DNA from 3 places in the Erwinia sorbitola genome. Region 3 is predicted to be linked to each of the others. Evidence: predicted binding sites of a transcription regulator. Region 3 holds the regulator's gene; each other region holds the start of a gene.
The links. The regulator PurR, encoded in region 3, represses purine synthesis genes. The targets are predictions, from matches to a motif close to CANGCAAACGTTTGCNTG.
Positions count from the first base shown of each region.

Region 1: the regulator PurR is predicted to act here: its motif matches at 2,116-2,133, upstream of purE (5-(carboxyamino)imidazole ribonucleotide mutase).
Region 2: the regulator PurR is predicted to act here: its motif matches at 2,092-2,109, upstream of GN242_RS20900 (nucleobase:cation symporter-2 family protein).

Region 1 is NZ_CP046509.1:3,474,433-3,478,874, reverse strand. Features, by position in the region: gene GN242_RS15765 (helix-turn-helix transcriptional regulator) at 1-4, opposite strand, end outside; gene purK (5-(carboxyamino)imidazole ribonucleotide synthase) at 442-1,509, opposite strand; gene purE (5-(carboxyamino)imidazole ribonucleotide mutase) at 1,506-2,015, opposite strand; gene lpxH (UDP-2,3-diacylglucosamine diphosphatase) at 2,169-2,885, opposite strand; gene ppiB (peptidylprolyl isomerase B) at 2,885-3,379, opposite strand; gene cysS (cysteine--tRNA ligase) at 3,649-4,442, shown strand, end outside.
Region 2 is NZ_CP046509.1:4,598,464-4,602,905, reverse strand. Features, by position in the region: gene GN242_RS20905 (AsmA family protein) at 1-533, opposite strand, end outside; gene GN242_RS20900 (nucleobase:cation symporter-2 family protein) at 652-2,040, opposite strand; gene recG (ATP-dependent DNA helicase RecG) at 2,141-4,222, opposite strand; gene trmH (tRNA (guanosine(18)-2'-O)-methyltransferase TrmH) at 4,222-4,442, opposite strand, start outside.
Region 3 is NZ_CP046509.1:2,056,638-2,061,079, forward strand. Features, by position in the region: gene punC (purine nucleoside transporter PunC) at 1-163, opposite strand, end outside; gene punR (DNA-binding transcriptional activator PunR) at 278-1,195, shown strand; gene purR (HTH-type transcriptional repressor PurR) at 1,213-2,238, opposite strand; gene cydH (cytochrome bd-I oxidase subunit CydH) at 2,535-2,624, shown strand; gene GN242_RS09230 (C40 family peptidase) at 2,689-3,591, opposite strand; gene GN242_RS09235 (Grx4 family monothiol glutaredoxin) at 3,979-4,317, shown strand; gene rnt (ribonuclease T) at 4,394-4,442, opposite strand, start outside.

The DNA.
Region 1 (4,442 bases), 1.4 Mb from region 3:
GCATGATGTCACCTCCCTGTATACAATCGATATTTTTTTAATTTTTCACATTATCACAATTAGAGCGTTTAAAACTAGCTGTGTTGAAAATCATTAAAATAAGGGTGGGTGTTAAAAATGTTGCGGCAGGAGAAGTTTTGAACGTAGAACAGGTGGAAAATAAAGATGGAAAACCACTCTCTACTGGAATATGTGAAGGCTTTATCTTATCCAGCAGAAAGTAGTTCCCCGGTGCTGACATCTAATAAAACTAAGGGCTAAAAGGGAGTGGTGCGGTGTGTCTTATTGTTGTTGCAGGTACAATACCCTGTAATGTAAAAAAACTTACCCCTACTAAAGTACAGTCTGGCACTGTACTTTTTCCAGGTGAGTTCTGGAGACTTTAAACAGATGAAGAACGCATTAAGCGTTCTTCATCAGATATTCAAAAACAGTCGAAAGTTAACCCAGCTTTTCTACTGCCCAGGCAATACCGCTGGCGTACTCTTCTGGCAGCAGCGGCACCAGCGCATTCAGCGCATTTATTAATGCCTGTGGACATACGTCAGACAGGTTGAGATGGCCGACTTTGCGTCCGGCACGAACTTCTTTCTCATACCAGTGCAGATGAACCAGCGGTTGTTCCAGCCATGCCAGGTTAACATCGGTACCGATCAAGTTAACCATCACTGATGGGGTGCTGACCACCGGCGTTGGCAACGGCAGATCAAGGATTGCGCGCAGATGCAGCTCAAACTGGCTGATAGACGCGCCGTTCTGCGTCCAGTGACCGCTGTTATGTACCCGCGGTGCCAGTTCGTTAATCAACAAACCTTCCGGCACCACAAAACACTCCATTGCCATTACGCCGACGTAGTTCAGCTCGCCCATAATCGCAGAAAGCATCGATTCAGCCTGCTGCTGATGCTGTGCATCCACGCCCGGCAGTACCACGCTGGTGCGGAGAATACCGTCCTGATGCAGGTTATGCGTCAGCGGGTAGAATACCGTGCGGCCATCGTGGCCGCGTGCACCCACCAGCGACATTTCACCCGAAAAATTAATTCCCTGCTCGACAATACACTCGCCGTAGCAATCAGCAGGTAGCGATGCCGTTTCATCAGCACGCAGACGCCACTGACCGCGCCCGTCGTAGCCGCCGGTGCGGCGCTTAACGATTGCAAGAGGGCCGAGCGTGGCGAAGACCTGCGCCCACTCGTCAGCTCCTGAGAGTAGCTGCCATGGAGCAGTGGCCAGGCCCAGCCGATCCAGCAGCTGTTTCTGCGTCAGGCGGTCAGCCAGCAGTGGAAAGATATCACGGTTAACAAAGGCATTGTGGTTTGCCAGTTCGCGAGTTAACGCCGTTTCAGGCCAGCGCTCAATTTCCGCAGTGATAACACTTTGCGTGATAGGCAACGAATCGGGTTCCGCATCCAGTCCGACCGGATAAACAGCAATACCCAGCGGCTCGCCAGCCTGACGCAGCATTCTTCCCAGCTGGCCATTACCTAATACGCAGACCGGCTTCATGCATCCCCCCGCGGATCCGGGTTATTCAGTACTTCATCTGTCTGGCTCTGGCGCCAGTGGTGCAGACGGCCTGCCAGCTCTGCATCGTGCAGGGCAAGAATTTGCGCCGCCAGCAGAGCAGCGTTAGCAGCTCCGGCCTTGCCGATCGCCAGGGTTCCAACCGGAATTCCGCGAGGCATCTGCACAATAGAGTAGAGACTGTCGACGCCACTCAGTGCCGCGCTTTGTACTGGCACACCCAGTACCGGCACCAGCGTTTTTGCCGCCAGCATGCCTGGCAGATGCGCTGCACCGCCTGCGCCCGCAATAATCACCTGATAGCCGTTATCAGCGGCCTGCTCGGCAAAGCTGAACAGCTTATCCGGCGTGCGGTGTGCAGACACCACTTCGCAGTGAAACGGAACGTCCAGGCTGGTGAGGATTTCCGCAGTAAATTGCATGGTTGCCCAGTCACTTTTGGAACCCATAACAATAGCAATGCGGGCCGGTGCGGCGTTGGATGACATGCGGGTCTGACTCCTGTGATTGTAATACGTCACCTGAGCCGCGCTGAAGGGCGATTCGATTCAGGTGGGAAGGGCTGAGAGAATATCACGACTGCGCGGCAAGGAAAACGGTTGCGTAGCGGGAAATGGCCGCCAGATTAACCAGGTTTTACATCAGAACGGGAAGGAGATCAGGCTGATCTCGTCGGCGCTGACTTTAATCATTGAGCCTTCTTCATGCCAGGCACCAAGAACGATTCGTTCTGCGGATTGACCATTGATGTTCAGAGCGTGAACCGCAGGGCGATGGGTATGACCGTGGATTAACCATTGAACCTGATGGCGGCTCATCACATCAATCACCGCCTGCGGATTTACATCCATAATCGCCTGAGATTTACTGCTGTTGGCCTGACGGCTACCTGCACGCATTTTTAACGCAATACGCTGGCGGGCAAAGAGGGGCAGGGCAAGGAATAACCTTTGGAGCCAGCGTTGCTGTACTTTGGCACGAAAACGCAGATAGCCTGCATCATCGGTACACAGCGTGTCGCCGTGCATAATCAGCAGGCGTCTGCCGTAGAGATCCAGCACCTGCTCTTCCGGCAGCAGAGTCATACCGCAAGCCGCAGCAAAACGCTGACCAATCAGGAAGTCACGATTGCCGTGGATAAAGTAGCAGGGGATAGCGAGTTCGCGCAGAGCAGCAGCGACCTCCGAATGTAGCGGATTAGGATCATCGTCACCAATCCAGGCTTCAAACAGGTCTCCGAGGATATAAAGAGCATCGGCATACTGCGCTTCACGGCGTAAAAAATGAAGAAAACCGGCAGTAATTGCCGGTTCTTCAGTACACAGATGGAGATCTGCGATAAATAACGTATGCGACATTATTCGCTGACGGTGACTTTCTGAATAATCACATCGTCTTTTGGCACATCCTGGTGCATACCGCTGCGGCCGGTGGTGACAGCTTTGATTTTCTCAACCACGTCCATGCCTTCAACCACTTCTGCAAATACGCAGTAACCAAAGCCTTGCAGACTTTCGTCACGGAAGTTCAGGAAGTCGTTATCAGCAACGTTGATAAAGAACTGTGCGGTAGCAGAGTGTGGTGCCTGAGTACGGGCCATTGCCAGGGTGCCTTTGGTGTTCTTCAGGCCGTTGCTGGCTTCGTTGCGGATCTCGTCTTTGGTGTCTTTCTGCTTCATGCCCGGCTCAAAACCACCGCCCTGGATCATAAAACCGTTGATCACACGGTGGAAGATGGTGTTGTCGTAAAACCCTTCGCGGCAATATTCAAGGAAGTTTTTAACGGTAGCCGGCGCTTTATCATCGAAAGTCTTGATGACGATATCGCCATGATTAGTCTGGAAAGTGACCATATTCTCATCCTGTCAGGGTTGGAGTATTTAACATTGAGCGCCGGGAACTGGGACTGAAGCCTGTCCCGTGCAGCAGACGGCTTTTATATCACAAAATGTGATGACTCGTCAGCCCTGCCTTCATACTTAGGCTTGCCGGGGGGTTGTGCTCGAAATACATTAGAGATAACTCTGTTGGCTTTAGCGTAGCGCTAACGTCAAGAATACGGCAGAATAAAGGATTAACCTTTCATCGTTAATCCCGCACACGCTTAAAACGGAATGTCTCAATGCTAAAGATTTTTAATACCCTTAGTCGTCAAAAAGAGGAATTTAAACCTATTCATGCCGGTAAAGTCGGTATGTATGTGTGCGGCATTACCGTTTACGACCTCTGTCATATCGGGCACGGCAGAACTTTCGCGGCATTCGACGTGGTTGCGCGCTACCTGCGATACAGCGGCTACGAACTTAACTACGTGCGTAACATCACCGATATCGATGACAAGATCATTAAACGTGCGAATGAAAACGGCGAAACCATCGAGCAGCTGACCAATCGTATGATTGCCGAAATGCATAAAGACTTCGCTGCGCTGAACATTCTGCCGCCGGATCTGGAGCCACGCGCCACGCGCCATATCCCTGAAATCATCGAACTGGTCACCAGGCTGATTGCCCGCGAACATGCCTATGTCGCCAGCAATGGCGACGTGATGTTCTCAGTGGACAGCGACCCTAACTATGGTTCGCTATCACGCCAGGATCTTGAGCAGCTTCAGGCCGGAGCGCGCGTAGAAGTGGCGGTTGATGTTAAACGCAACCCGATGGACTTCGTACTGTGGAAAATGTCTAAGGCCGATGAACCGGGCTGGGAGTCTCCGTGGGGCATGGGGCGTCCGGGCTGGCACATTGAGTGCTCGGCGATGAACTGCAAACAGCTGGGTGAACACTTTGACATCCACGGCGGCGGTTCAGACCTGATGTTCCCGCATCATGAAAACGAAATTGCTCAGTCTACCTGTGCCCACGACGGCCCTTACGTCAACGTCTGGATGCACTCAGGCATGGTGATGGTTGATCG
Region 2 (4,442 bases), 2.2 Mb from region 3:
ATGCCTTTCAGAGTTAGTGAACCAGCGCTCATCTGAAAACTGGCTTCTTTACCGAGTACATCGCCTGCTTCAGGTTTCCAGGGGATGACTCCACCGTCGACCCGCTGTGCCTGTAATGGCCATTCACCCTGATTGCGATTCAATGCCATCTGGCTAAGTTGCAGACGGTCGGCTTGTAATGAAAGAGGAGCACTTTTTTCGCTAAGATTAAGCGTTCCCTGCTCAAGGCGAATACTGGAGAAATGGAGAGGATTACTGAACTGAATCAGTCCAAAGCCGAGATTGACGCGTTTTGCCACCAGCGTTGCCGGCTGGCCTTTACGGCCAAAAGAGACGTTATTTAACAGCAGATGGCTTGGGTTGGAAAAGTCATGCTCCATTTTACTGAGGGAGAGCTGATAATCGCTATTGGTGCTGACCTGACGTCCAATCCAACCCGCGCCCCACTGCGTTTGCAGCAATACGTAGAGGGTGACGATCGCCAGCAGCAACAGCAGCAGCAAGGTAAGCAAAACTTTTCCGAGAAACTTCATCGTATCCATCCCTAAATATTCTGGTAATGGCTTGTTATGCCTGATTTATCACCGTATCTCAACCTGCATACGGTGAGCGGGCGGAAATTAGCCGCCCGCATCCGGAACAGGAACCGGTTTATTTTTCCTGCGGGAAAACCAGATTCAGAACGATCGCCGTAATACCACCGGCGGCAATACCGGAAGAGAACAGGGTTTTCAGCCAGTCAGGTGCAAACTGTAAAATTAACGGCTGCTGGGATACGCCCAGACCGACGGCCAGCGACAGTGCGATAATCATAATCGCCCGGCGGTTTAGTGGTTCGCGTGAAACAATACGTACGCCGGATGCAGCGATAGTACCGAACATCACAATGGTGGCACCCCCGAGCACAGGTTCCGGAATATGCTGCACAAATCCGCTGACCGCCGGGAACAGACCAAGCACGATCAGCATCAGCGATACGACAAAACCAACATAGCGGCTGGCAACGCCTGTTAACTGGATTACCCCGTTATTTTGGCCGAAGCAGGAGTTAGGAAAGGTATTAAACAGCGCTGAGACAAAGGAATTGAGGCCATTGGCAAGTACGCCGCCTTTCAGGCGCTTCATATATAGCGGGCCACTTACTGGCTGCTCAGAAACGTCAGAGGTCGCAGTGATATCGCCAATGGTTTCCAGAGAAGTCACCATAAACACCAGCATCAGAGGGATCAGCAGATTCCAGTCGATGCCCAGCCCGTAATAAAACGGTGTCGGAATGGTGATTAATGAGGTGTTAGACGGAGTGGTATTTTCCGGCAGCATACCCATTGCCCAGGCCAGCAGATAGCCAACCGCCATAGCGATCACCAGCGATGCGACGCGCAGGTAAGCATTACGCTGGCGGTTAAGCAGAATAATCACCGCCAGTACCGCACCGGCCAGCAGCAGGTTTTTCGGCGCGCCGAAGGTGTGATCGTTCATCGCGGCAAAGCCACCGCCAATGGATGTCAAACCCACCTGGATAAGCGACAGGCCAATAATCATCACCACAATACCGGAAACCAGCGGCGTAATAACACGGCGGGCCAGGTGCAGTACGCGTGATAGCACCATTTCGGTACATGACGCCAGCATCAGCGTTCCGAATAATGCCGCCATCATCGTGGGTACGTCAGCGCCGCCATTTTTCAGGGCCAGCCCTCCCATAATCAGCGGTGTAACAAAGTTGAAGCTGGTGCCCTGAATCGACAGCAATCCGGAACCCACTGGTCCCCAGGTTTTTATCTGTAAGATTGACGCCACGCCTGAGGCAAACAGTGACATGCTGATAATGTGCTGCGTATCCTGCGCGGGCAGGCCAAGCGCCTGGCAAATCAATAATGCAGGAGTGATAACGGCAACAAACATCGCCAGCAGGTGCTGGCAGGCAGCGAACAAGGTTTGAGGCAACGGAGGGCGATCTTCAAGGCGATAAATCAGTTCGCTTTTGCCTGTAGCAACAGGACTACGATCGGCGGCAGCATCTTGGGTTTCAACAGACATATTTCAGGCTTCCCGGGCAATAAAGTGGCGATTTTAATCTTCTGTAGCATAAAAGCAATCGTTTGCCAGCTCGACGAACACCTAATCCAGGCATTTATGATCAGGCGTTGGTATAGCGTTCTGTTTCCGGCAGCCAGCGCTCAATCAGGGCGACTGCCTGCTCTGGATAGTGCTGGTGGATATGACGCGCCACGCGCTGGACTTCGGGTATCATCGCCTGGTCACGCAGCAGGTCAGCCACTTTAAACTCGGCATTACCGGTTTGACGCGTCCCCAGCAGCTCACCGGGGCCGCGGATCTCCAGATCGCACTGGGCGATTACGAAGCCATCATTACTGTCACGCAGCACCTGCAAACGTTTTTGTGCAGTCTTACTGAGAGGTGCTTTATAGAGCAGTACGCAATGAGATGCCACCGCACCGCGCCCGACACGCCCGCGTAACTGATGCAGCTGCGCAAGGCCCAGGCGCTCAGGGTTTTCAATAATCATCAGGCTGGCATTGGGCACATCCACTCCAACCTCAATCACCGTAGTGGCAATCAGCAGGTGAATCTCTCCCTGCTTAAACGCCAGCATCACTGCCTGTTTTTCCTGTGGTTTCATTCGCCCATGCACCAGCCCGATGTTCAGCTCGGGTAAGGCCAGCTTCAGCTCTTCCCAGGTGGCTTCTGCCGCCTGCGCTTCCAGTAGCTCAGACTCTTCAATCAGCGTACAAACCCAGTAAGCCTGGCGGCCTTCACTGCCGCAGGCTCCTTTGACTCGGGCGATAATATCGGCACGACGGGTATCCGGAATCGCCACTGTTGTCACCGGTGTGCGTCCGGGCGGTAGCTCATCGATGGTGGAGGTATCCAGATCGGCGTAGGCGGTCATCGCCAGGGTACGGGGGATAGGTGTTGCGGTCATAATCAGCTGATGCGGATGGAAACCCTGCTCAACGCCTTTCTCCCATAGCGCCAGACGCTGGTGGACGCCGAAGCGATGCTGTTCATCGATAATTACCAGCGCTAATCCATTAAACTGCACCTGCTCCTGGAAAATGGCGTGGGTGCCGACAATCATCGACACCTGACCGCTGGCAATAGCTTCCTGCTGGGCGATACGCGCTTTACCTTTCTGTTTGCCAGCCAGCCAGCCCACTTCCAGCCCAAGCGGCGCGAACCACTGACGAAAATTGTTTGCATGCTGTTCGGCCAGCAGTTCAGTTGGTGCCATCAGCGCTACCTGTTTTCCCCAGGCAATCACATTCAATGCTGCCAGCGCTGCAACCAGCGTTTTCCCGGAACCAACATCGCCCTGCACCAGGCGCATCATCGGGTAGTCGTGAGCCAGATCGGTTTCAATCTCGCGCACCACGCGTTCCTGTGCTTTGGTCGGTTTGAAGGGCAAAGCGGCCAGCAGTTTGTTGCTTAAGCTGTGGCGGGCAGCCATAGGAAGCGCATGGTAACGCTGCGCGCCAGCACGTACCGCCAGCATGCTGAGATTGTGCGCCAGCAGCTCCTCCATAATCAGACGACGCTGTGCCGGGTGAGTGCCACTGTCAAGGTCTGCCAGCATCATATCTGGCGGCGGGCGATGCAGTGTACGCAAAGCATCGGGCAGGCTGATCATCCCCTGGCTCAATTCTGGCGGAAGCAATTCAGCAATTGCGCAGGTTTCCAGCAGTTTCAACGCCTGGTCGGTCAGGTTACGCAGTGTTGCCTGACGTACCCCTTCAGTGGTGGAGTAAACGGGCGTCAGGGTTTCCTGCAGGGCGGTGACGCTATGGTCGCCCTGTACCTTATATTCGGGGTGAATAATTTCTGCACCACGCTGGCCGCGTTTGATCTCACCATAGGCGGTGACGCGTCTTCCGGTGGCGAGACTGTTTTTCATCCCGGCATTAAAGTTAAAAAAACGCAGGGTAAGCACACCACTGCCATCGCTGATCTGACAGGTCAGCATACGGCGACGGCCAAAGGAGATATCTGTATGCAGTACTTCACCTTCGACCGTGGCATAGATACCCGGTAGCAGATCGTTAATGGCATACAGCTGAGTTCGGTCTTCATAGCGCATTGGCAGATGTAGCAACAGATCCTGTACTGTCACCAGCCCCAATTTTGCCAGTTTAGCCGTCTGGCTGGCACCCACGCCCGACAGGGTGTTAAGTGGCACTGCATCCAGCAGGCGGCCCTGCATTATTTATGCGCCCTGGATTGCATGGTGGCCCACCATTCCGGGTCAGCAACGACCTCACCACAATCATTAATTTCCGGGTAAGGCAGCCCTTTATGCTTCGCCACTCGCGCCAGTACAGGGTATCCGCCTTCAAACAGCAGTCGCTGCTGTTCGCTGTACTCCAGCGTGCTCTCTTCGCGCAGATACATCCCGGCATTTTGCCGCTGGCGTTGAGCTTCAT
Region 3 (4,442 bases):
AGGCAAAACCGGCGAGGAAGATACTCAGGCTGGCGCTGATGGCTCCGGCACCTGTTTGCAGATCCTGCTGCATCACGCCAAATGCGGGCAGGTACATATCAGTAGCAAGGAAGCCCAGCATACTGAGCAGCGCAAGGTAAATCATAAATCCTTTGGAACGCATATTTATTAACTCTTATCAGACAATTTTTTTACGTGTGGAGTTTAATCTCGTGCTGAGTCACCTGTGAAACGTTAATATTAGCGGGTTGCAGTGAAAAATATTGAAGGCAAAAATATGTGGTCTGAACATTCTCTGGAAGTGATTGATGCTGTCGCCAGAACGGGCAGCTTTACCTCTGCGGCGGCAGAGCTGCATCGCGTACCCTCGGCGATCAGTTATACCGTGCGTCAGATGGAAGAGTGGCTGGCAATCAGCCTGTTTGAACGTCGTCATCGCGATGTGGTACTGACAGAGGCAGGTCGTGTTTTTATTGAAGAAGGGCGGGCTGTTATCAAAAAAATGCTCGTCACCCGTATCCGCTGCCAGCAGGTGGCTAACGGCTGGCGCGGGCAAATCAATATTGCTGTCGACCGGATTGTGCGCCCGGCCCGCACCCGGCAGCTGGTGGTGGATTTTTATCGGCGTTTTCCGGATATGGAACTGCATATCATGCCAGAAGTTTTTAACGGGGTGTGGGATGCGCTGGCAGATGGTCGCGTGGACGTGGCGATCGGAGCAACCCAGGCGATCCCGGTCAAAGGGCGCTTTGCCTATCGTGATATGGGAAGCCTCAACTGGCGTTGCGTGGTGCAAACTGAACATCCATTATTCAGTCAGGATGGCCCGTTAAGCGAGGCGCTGATCCGCGAGTGGCCATCACTGGTACTGGAGGACACCGCACGCGCATTACCAAAACGCACCACCTGGACGCTGGATAACCAGCGGCGGCTGGTGGTGCCCGATTGGGAGAGTGCTTTTGACTGCCTGCGCGCCGGTTTGTGCGTGGGGATGGTGCCCGGGCATTTTGCGCAACCGTGGTTGCAGCAGGGGGTTCTCGGCGAACTGACGCTGACAGCAGCGTTTCCTGACAGCCCCTGCTATCTCAGCTGGTCAGAGCAAAGCGCATCGCCTGCATTAAACTGGCTGCTTGAATATCTGGGGAACACGGAAACGCTTAACGCTGAATGGCTGAGTGAACAACCCGGCCTGTAGCCGGGTGGGGACAGAGCTTATCGACGATAGTCGCGGTACGGGCCATCGGCAACGGAGCGGCGCTCAATCAGCGATGGATGAACTTCAATGGTCTGCGGCTCTTCGCGCTTGCTGGTGATGCGATCGAGCAGCATATCAAAGGCAGTTTCACCCAGGCGCTCTTTTGGCTGGTGTACGGTCGTCAGCGCAGGGGTAAAGTAACGCGCGTTGCGCACGTTATCATAACCGATCACCGAAATATCCTGCGGCACGCGCAGCCCCATCTCATCTGCTGCGCAAATCGCCCCCATTGCCATAATATCGCCGCCGCAAAAAATGGCTGTCGGGCGCTGTTTTTGCGATAAAATCTGTTGCATGGCGCGATAACCTGACTCGGGTTCAAAGTCACCTTGCACCAGCCACTCATCGCGCAGGGTGATCCCCGCTTCTGCCAGCGCTTTGAGGAATCCCGCATGGCGACCGCCGCCGGTATTACGCTCAAGCTGTCCCGGAATCGCACCGATATCGCGGTGCCCGCGCTCAATCAAATAACGCCCAGCCAGATAGCCCCCTTCAAAGGCATTATCCTGTACGCTATCGGTGAAATCACCGCGCGACTCGCCCCAGTCCATAACCACCATTGGAATATTGCGATTATCTTCCAGCATGGAGATTAGCGTATCGGGATACTCTGAACACATAACCAGCAGGCCATCAACGCGCTTTTGCGCCATCATCGACAGGTACGCCTGCTGCTTTTGCAGGTCATTATGCGCGTTGCCTAAAATCAGCGTATAGCCTTTGGCAAAGCAGCGGTTTTCAATCGCTTCAATAATCTCAGCAAAATAGGGGGCTTCACTGGATGTTGCCAGCAGACCAATAGTTTTGGTGTGGTTGACCTTAAGACTGCGAGCCACGGCGCTGGGGGAATAGTGCAACTCTTTAATTGCTGCCCACACCGCTTCGCGCGTCTCTTCGGCTACAAAGCGCGTTTTATTAATAACGTGGGACACTGTGGTGGTTGAAACACCTGCGCGCTTTGCCACATCCTTAATTGTTGCCATTAAAATCGTACTCCTGGTGTTATCATAACATCTTGATAACTAATTGGTTAAACGTTTGCCTGGGTACAGCCATTCCTGCCCGAACAGAATAAATTTAGGTGCTGTCTCAAAGGGGCTGGAAGGGGTAGAATCGTCCGTAGAGTGACATGCAGTACTGGCTAAAAAAAAGTTCCCGGGTCTGTTGCGCAACGGAAAGGACGAATTCTAACAAGGCTGCGCGCAGAAAACGAGATTTTTACAGGTAACTGTGGGAAAATATGTTGGCTTACAAATAACAAGGTTATTAAGGAGAGGGGATGAACACTGATATGAAAATGACAGCTATTGCTGTTGTGGGTTCACTGCTGATGATTATTGCGTTTAGTTTTACGGCTGTAATGCACTAAATCCTAACGGGAAGGGGTAACTCTCTTCCCGTATAACCTTTATCTAAATGGCAATGGCTTTACATCAGCGAATGGTTTTAGGCGTCATCATACGGCGCGCGCCGATGTAGTGTTCCTGCCAGTAATCCTCGCTCAATGCGCTGACCTGAATATCCTTCCCGGTACGCGGTGACTGGATAAATTTGCCGCCCCCAAGATAGACGCCAACATGGTCAGCGGTTCCGCGTCCGTTAATACGGAAGAACACCAGGTCGCCTTTCTCTAACTCATCGCGCTTAATCGCAGCGGCATCGCGCAAGTGATACATTTCATTAGCAGTGCGGGGGATCTTGAATTTAACCAGGTCTTTATAGGCGTACCACACCAGGCCACTGCAATCGAAACCGGTTTTGGGTGAGGTGCCGCCCCATTGATAAGGCTTACCAAGCTGCCCCATCAACTTATTCATCGCGGTTTCGCGGGCTTTCTGATAGCGCGCACGGTGAGCCTTACTGAGTTTCAGCGGGGCGCTGCCCGGTTCAGTCATGTCACTTTCGACTGTTTTGCTACCCGCGCGTTTACGGCCATATAACTTTTTACCCGCTTTCTTATTAGCAGCGAGTTTTTTACTCAGCGTCTGTTTCTCTGCCTTTAACTTGCGCGGCGGTTCAACGGCAGTTTTTTTCTTCTCTTTATCTTTCAGTTTTTTTGCCAGAACGAGGCGCGCAGCTTTAGATGGCTCTTTTTTGGTGGCGGCGCGAGTGGGTTCTTTTTTAGCGGTAACCTTGGTTTTTTTAACCACAGGTTCTTTCGCTTTTTTGGTCGATGTGGTTTTGACCGGGCGACGTTTACGGCGATCGTCTGCGTGAGCACTGTTGCTATCAGCTTTCTGCTGATTTGCATTAATAGGGGCATGTGGCGATGCGTGCGCCATATTGAAAAATAGCTGGGTGAAAGCCAGTATGAAGAGCGTGATAAGTAAACGCATCGTTCCCATTAACAGTTTGTGCGCTGCTACGACACAGCAACGCGGTCAGAAAAGAGATTTCCGCTGTAAGGCAGAAGGTTAGGGCAATTCTAATCTAACTTCTTAACAAAGGGTAAGGTCTTTTTTGTTTCAATATTACAGATCAAGAAAATGATGGAATATTGAACACAATCAGCTGTTTAACTCAGCAATAAAAACAAATTTAATCCTGTCTGGTGCAGCAGCCATGATAAGAAAATGTTATTTTGTTTCCTGGTATTGTCTATTGGCTGCATTTTCACCAGATACCCTATGTGAAAATGTCATTTTCATCACCATGACAGAGCCGCTACAATAACAAGGCTGCGCCTAGCCTACACATGAAGTATCGTATTGAGGAAGACATTTATGAGTACTGTTGAAAAAATTCAACGCCAGATCGCTGAAAACCCTATTCTGCTGTATATGAAAGGTTCTCCGAAACTGCCAAGCTGCGGTTTCTCTGCGCAGGCTGTGCAGGCACTGTCGGCATGCGGTGAGCGCTTCGCGTTCGTTGATATTTTGCAGAACCCTGACATCCGTGCTGAAATGCCAAAATATGCTAACTGGCCAACTTTCCCTCAGCTGTGGGTGGACGGTGAGCTGGTAGGCGGCTGCGATATTATCATTGAGATGTATCAGCGCGGTGAGCTGCAACAGTTGATCAAAGAGACTGCGCAGAAATATCCGTCTGACGCCGCAGAGTGATGCCGGCTTAGTGTCAGCATAAAAAAACGGGCCTGTTATGGCCCGTTTTTTTTTGCTGAATACAAGGGTAAATAGCTTACTCCTCGCTGTCGTCACTCCCGGCGTCAGCAGGCAGCGGCCAGCCG